Spirulina subsalsa PCC 9445: one gene and its partner. The protein of the gene in region 1 binds, or shares a complex with, the protein of each later gene. Links are inferred from orthologs where the notes say so. Each region holds a gene or a part of one and is shown in the gene's direction. Other genes may lie near its edges.

Evidence for each region.
Region 2: the proteins of dnaB (region 1) and dnaG are in contact, whole or in part, in a crystal structure (PDB 2R6A), measured with the Geobacillus stearothermophilus proteins. The link is inferred for Spirulina subsalsa PCC 9445 from one-to-one orthologs. Residues at the interface, in WP_033016901.1 of Geobacillus stearothermophilus: Ser13, Glu15, Ala16, Gln18, Glu91, Leu92, Asp94, Ala95, Val96, Pro97, Thr98, Ala99, Ala100, Asn101, Tyr104, Tyr105, Ile108; in WP_049624496.1 of Geobacillus stearothermophilus: Lys456, Leu457, Leu458, Pro459, Ala460, Asn463, Ala464, Leu467, Leu535, Leu536, Ile537, Ala538, Gln544, Glu545, Asp548, Tyr549, His552.

What each region holds. Positions count from the first base shown.
Region 1 is NZ_JH980292.1:4,748,829-4,752,021, reverse strand. Bases 48-2,913 are described here. They hold dnaB (replicative DNA helicase), read left to right. Parts: upstream 48-747; coding sequence 748-2,079; downstream 2,080-2,913. Other genes in these bases: rlmD (23S rRNA (uracil(1939)-C(5))-methyltransferase RlmD), read left to right, coding at 2,675-2,913; SPI9445_RS0121660 (adenosine deaminase family protein), read left to right, coding at 48-358. In the rest of the region: more of SPI9445_RS0121660, read left to right, coding at 1-47; more of rlmD, read left to right, coding at 2,914-3,193. UniProt on the Escherichia coli protein: The main replicative DNA helicase, it participates in initiation and elongation during chromosome replication. Travels ahead of the DNA replisome, separating dsDNA into templates for DNA synthesis.
Region 2 is NZ_JH980292.1:103,279-106,574, forward strand. Bases 217-3,185 are described here. They hold dnaG (DNA primase), read left to right. Parts: upstream 217-734; coding sequence 735-2,636; downstream 2,637-3,185. Other genes in these bases: SPI9445_RS0100945 (hypothetical protein), read right to left, coding at 217-401; SPI9445_RS0100960 (dienelactone hydrolase family protein), read right to left, coding at 2,603-3,185. In the rest of the region: SPI9445_RS0100940 (cupin domain-containing protein), read right to left, coding at 1-47; more of SPI9445_RS0100945, read right to left, coding at 105-216; more of SPI9445_RS0100960, read right to left, coding at 3,186-3,296. UniProt on the Escherichia coli protein: RNA polymerase that catalyzes the synthesis of short RNA molecules used as primers for DNA polymerase during DNA replication.

The sequences.
Region 1 (3,193 bases):
TCCCTTCCTCGATTATTTAAAAGCTGGAGTCCCCGTAACGTTAGCCACAGATGACGAAGGAATTGGCCGGATTGATCTCAGCCATGAGTATTGGCAGGCCGCCATTCACTACGGTTTAGGTTATGTAGAATTAAAACGTTTAGCTCGCAATAGTTTGGAATATAGTTTTCTGCCCGGAGACAGTCTCTGGTCTAGTCCAGAGTACCGTTCTTTGGTTGCTCCCTGTCAAGGCGATAATCCCGGCAGTGGGACTATATCAAGCGGATGTGCTAATTTTTTAGCCAATCATGAACGAGCCAATCAACAATGGTTGTTGGAAGCTCAATTTTCTCAGTTTGAAGCGGCGCCTTGGCCCTAGGAACAGGGAACGCCGGATCTGGGAACAGGCCAGAGGCAAGAGGTCATAGGTAATAAGCAACTTGAACAAGTTAAGCTTGTGTGCATTTTGTCAAGTCCCCTGTTCCCCGTTCCCTGTTCCCTTGACTTCAATTTTGGACACAACCGGATTTTCCCACCTCCCCTGTTCCTTCCCGTTCCCTAGACTTCTAACATTGAGCCTTAACTTGTCAAGATTGGGTAATAGGTAATGGAGAATACTAATCAACTCCCGACTCCCGATTCCCGACTCCCGACTCCCCCGTTCCCTAGACTTCTAACATTGAGCCTTAACTTGTCAAGATTGGGTAATAAGTAATAATTCTTGATTCCCCGACTCTCCGACTTATTCAGCAAGCCCTAATTACTGATATGATTAGCAATTTAAGTAGTCTTGGGGATGTTCTCCCTCCCCAAAATATTGAAGCCGAAGAGGCTATTTTAGGGGGAATTTTACTAGATCCTGAAGCCATTGGACGGATTTTAGACACCCTACAAGCCGATGCCTTTTATATAGAAGCCCATCGTTCCATTTATCAAGCAGCCGTTGCCTTACATAATGGAGGTAGACCGACGGATTTAATGACCGTCACCAGTTGGTTACAAGATCACAGTCTGCTTGATAAAATTGGCGGTATTGCCAAACTAACCCAACTGTTAGAAAGAACCGTTTCTGCTGTCAATATTGACCGTTATGCTGCCATTGTGATGGATAAATATGTCCGTCGTCAACTCATTAGCGTGAGTTATGAAATTGGCACATTGGGTTTTGATACTACCCAAGGATTAGAACAAGTTCTAGACCAAGCAGAACAGAAAGTTTTTCAAATTACCCAAAAACGCCCACAACAAGGTTTAGCTCCTCTTTCTGATGCCTTAATTGAGACATTTTCTGAATTATCTAGCTTACAGGAGGCTACATCACTCCCCGGATATACCTGTGGTTTTTATGATTTAGATGCCATGACCAGTGGTTTCCAACGGTCGGATTTTATTGTGGTAGCTGGACGGCCATCTATGGGGAAAACCAGTTTTGCTTTAAATATTGCCACGAATGTGGCAAAACAACATCAATTACCTGTGGCCGTTTTTAGCTTAGAAATGTCTAAAGAACAGTTAGCTCAAAGGGTTTTAGCTGGGGAAGCCGGAATTGAAAGCAATCGTTTACGTTCAGGGACTATTTCGGGAACAGAAATGGAGGCTATTTCTCGGGCGATTGGCGAATTAGTAGATTTGCCTATTTATATTGACGATAGTGCAACGTTGAGCGTCATGCAAATGCGTTCAGAGGTGCGTCGATTACAGGCTGAAAAAGGGGGTAAAATTGGTTTAGTTTTGGTGGATTATTTACAGTTAATGGAAGGGGGAGGAGATAATCGGGTACAAGAAATTGCAAAAATTACCCGTTCTTTAAAAGGGTTAGCTCGGGAAATAAATGCTCCTGTGATTGCTCTTTCTCAATTGAGTCGGAGTGTGGAGTCTCGGACGAATAAACGCCCTATGATGTCAGATTTAAGGGAATCGGGATCTATTGAACAAGATGCGGATATGGTGATTATGTTGTATCGGGATTCTTACTATAATCCCGATTCTCCAGATCGCAATCTGGCTGAGGTGATTATTACGAAACACCGCAATGGTCCAACGGGAACAATTAAGCTGTTATTCCAACCGGAGTTAACGAAGTTTGCCAATTTAGCTTAGGGAGTCGGGAGTCGGGAATCGGTGTAGGGGCGCAATGCTTGCGCCCTAGGGAGTCGGGAATCGGGAATTGGCAATAGTCAGGAGTTTTGGCTATTCACTAGCTACTAGCCACTATTCCCCCTCTCCCCCTCTCCCCACAGCCCACATCTAAAAAATTTTGCTTAAACTCTAGACATTTTTGAGAGAGGATGTATAATAGTAAATGCGCGCAAAAAAAGAGCGCGGTTTTTTTCGGGGGTATAGCTCAGTTGGTAGAGCGCCTGCTTTGCAAGCAGGATGTCAGCGGTTCGAGTCCGCTTACCTCCATGAGACTTGGAACGTTATAGAATCTGGGGCTGAAGGGATTTACTCAATCCTTACTTGCCCTAAATTACTCAATGTTTACTCCTCATAGTGGCACTGGACAATTGCTCTGTCAAGGGGATGCTTACCTCCATTCTTGAGAGAACAAGAGTTTGAGGTAATCTGTTTGAATTGGCCTATTGGTGTTCCCTAGATTCTCTTGTTTCTCGATTGGGATCCGGGAAATCTTCGCCGTTTGAGGACAAGGAAAAGTTAACAATTTTGAGATACTGCATCACATTGAGGAGAAATTATGGTAGGGGAAGCCGTTAAGGAATGGCAACAGGGGAGCTTGTTGCAGGTGGAAATTGAGGATGTGGGCGATCGCGGCGAAGGAGTCGGACGTTGGCAGGATCGAGTGGTATTCGTGCCGGATACTGTCACGGGGGATCAGGTTTTAGTGCGTCTAGTTCAGGTGAAACGCCAATATGCTCAGGGCAAATTGCAAGAAATCTTAACCCCTTCCCCCCACCGCATTCGTCCCCGGTGTATTGTGGCGGATAAATGTGGGGGCTGTCAGTGGCAACATATTGAGGACTCCTATCAACACACCCTGAAACTCAATATCATCCGTCAAGCCCTCCTAAGAATTGGGGGGTTTAGTGATCCCCCTCTGGAGCCCTTCCTCCCTGCCTCTGCTATGTTAGGCTACCGCAACAAGGCCACCTATCCCCTCGCTCGTTCGGGCCAAGGTCAAGTACAAGCGGGCTATTATCGTAAGGGATCCCATTTGTTGGTTAATTTGAATCAATGTCCGGTACAGGATGAGCGG
Region 2 (3,296 bases), 4.6 Mb from region 1 along the record:
GTTTCCACTGTCAGAGGCGTGATTAAGTTCGCTAAAATTTCTGTCATGTCTATCGTTCACAGCAACCGGGGGAATCATCCCCCGTTTCTATGCGTTCCCATGAATTAACGGCGTCTTCTTCTGAAACCTCCATCATAATCTTGGTTCGTATCGAAATCCCGGTTAGAATCATAATCTTGGTCGCCCCTGCGTTGTCTTTGGGCTTGGAATTGCCTTTGGGCCTGGAATTCTGAGGGTGAATCGACTTCAACTCTCGTCACTTCAATGGTTACCTTAGACTCGCCCCCATTGATCTGAGTCTCTTGAGGCAGAATCGCCCCCACCTGAACCGGAGTTAGCATTAAAGCCCCCACTTTCGTGGAAAGCAGGGCGATGAGTAAAGGAGATACTTGCAATTTCATCGTGAAAACTACAGATTACGACATTGTGCAGAATTGCACTCATGACAGTATAACAAATGAATAAAGTAGATTGGGTGAAAAGGGGTTTCGCGGCTTGACTTTTGACTTTTTAGATGATATCCTAGATAATGGGAATGTGTGGGTTTTTAAAATTAGTGCAACCACTCCCATTATGAAAAAACTTTTATAAAAAAATCATCCCAGAACCCCCGGATCTTGTCCAGAAAAATTTACATTTCTTAATTTAAAATTTCTTAACAAATCAAGCAAGGTAGAATAGAACTGTAATTTCTACACCAGACGAACCCTAGACGCCCTCAATAGAAACCTTCAATGAACCTACCTCGCATTCATAAAGACACCATTGATGCTGTTACAGAACGAGTCGATATTGTGGAAATTGTAGCAGAACAGGTCGTCTTGCGGAAACGGGGAAAAGACTTCGTAGGCTTGTGTCCTTTTCATGAGGAAAAAACCCCTAGCTTTACGGTTAGTCCCAGTAAACAAATGTTTTATTGTTTTGGCTGTGGCATGGGGGGAAGTGGGGTTAAGTTTTTGATGGAGTTGGGGAAACAATCCTTTGCCGAGGTAGTATTAGAACTTGCCCAACGGTATCAGATTCCGGTTAAGATGAACTCCCCGGAAGAAAGTCAAGCCTTACAGCGAGAAATTTCGGTACGGGAACAACTCTATGAAATCGCGGCTATTGCTAACAGTTTTTTTCAACACGCTTTACGACAATCCCAAGGAGAAACCGCTTGGGATTATTTACGGAAAAAACGTCAACTGAGTGAGGCTACAATTCAAAAATTTGGGTTAGGATATGCTCCCACAGGCTGGGAAACCCTCTATCGGTACTTAGTCGATGCAAAACGCTTTTCTTCTAGCTTAGTAGAACAAGTGGGATTGATTAAACCGCGAAAAAATGGGGATAGTTATTATGATTATTTTCGCGATCGCCTGATGATTCCCATTTGTGATGCTCAAGGGCGTGTCATTGCCTTTGGTAGTCGGACATTAGGCAATGATGAACCCAAATATTTAAACTCCCCGGAAACCCCCTTATTTAGTAAAGGAAAAACCCTCTTTGCGTTAGATCAAGCTAAGGCTGAAATTAGCAAACAGGATCGGGTGGTGGTGGTAGAGGGCTATTTTGATGCGATCGCCCTCCACGCGGCCGGAATTACCCCCGTTGTCGCGTCCTTGGGAACCGCTTTCACCCCCGATCAACTGAAACGGATTTTGCGCTATACCGAATCCAAACAGGTGATTTTAAACTTTGATGCCGATGCAGCAGGAACAAAAGCGACACGGCGGGCTATTGAAGAAATTGCCCCCTTAGTTTATTCCGGGCAAGTACAGTTAAGAGTCTTTAATTTACCGGGAGGTAAAGATGCGGATGAGTTTCTAAAATCCAGTGCTGACGCGGCTAATATTTATCTGCAAAAACTAGAAACAGCCCCCTTATGGATTGATTGGCAAATTGAACAGTTATTGGTGAATAAAGACCTCAATCAAGCGAATCAGTTTGAACAAGTTTCTAAAGAAATGGTCAAACTGTTAAACCATTTAGAGGATGTCAATAAACGCACCTACTATGTGAATTATTGCGCCCAACTGTTGAGTCAGGGGAATAGTTCCTTAGTCAGCAGTTATAGTCAGAACTTGCAAGCCCAATTGCGACGACCTAAGCGTAAATTTAATCAGCCCGATCAAGGAATTCCTAGACTTGACAGCGAGAAAAATTTACTGAATCGGGCAGAATTTATCCTGCTGTTGATTTATCTCCACTGCCCCCACCATCGGGAGGAAATTGTCGAACAATTAGAAGAGAATGATCTAATTTTTAGCCTTGCGCCCCATCGTTTTTTATGGCGCAAAATCCTAGAAGCAGAAACCGTCCATCCTCAAGAGTTACTCAAACATTTACGCCAGTTAAGCGCCACCCATTCTACAGAAATGAATGCCGTTTTGCCCTTGTTGTATTTAGACGAAAACCAGCCCCACGAGATTCTCCGCGCCCCTTTGTTGATTCGGGCGGCGATCGCCTCTCTTCAGCGTGTAACCTACGAAAAGACGCGCCGCCACTGTTTAGAGCAGTTAAAAAAACTCGATCCGGTGCAAGATGCTGACCAGTTCCAATACTACTCCCAAGAATTACAAAACCTCTGTAAACTAATCCAAGAATTGGATCAGATGCGTTATGCTTCGCTGTTAGATGTACTAGATTCTTGACCCTTTAAAAAACGGTTGAGAAAATCAATCGTTTTTTCCCAAGCATCGGCGGCCGCTTTAGCATTATAACGAGTGCCGGATGGATTGGCAAAGGCATGATCTGCCCCTTTATAGATATGGATTTCTGCGGTTTTCCCTAACGCTTGTAAGGTGGCTTCAAATTCTCGCACCGTTTCCACTGAGGGGTTTTGATCCAGTTCGCCAAAAATCCCTAAAATGGGCATTTCTAGAGTTTTTAATCGTTCGGGATCTGTCTCCATACCGCCCCCATAATAGATGACCACGGCATCTAATTGATCTGGTAATAGCAGGCCGGTATTTAAAGACCAACGCCCCCCAAAACACCAGCCTAAACTGGCAACTTTTGGGGCATTGTGTTCTGTTTTCAAGTAGTGATAAGCGAGGGCGAGATTATCTAACAATTGTTCAGGATTATTGTTAGCATTTGTGACCAATTGTAGGGCGGCCTCGGGATTATCTGCCGTTTCTCCTCCGTAGAGATCCACCGCTAACACGCGATACCCTTCTCCGGCCAGGCGATCGCTCATCATCTTAATATTGTCGTTTAAGCCCCACCACTCGTGAATCACAATAATTGCGGGTAAGTCCTCACTGTAGTCTGTGGGGGCGGCCAGATAGCCCATTAACGGTTTTTCCTCC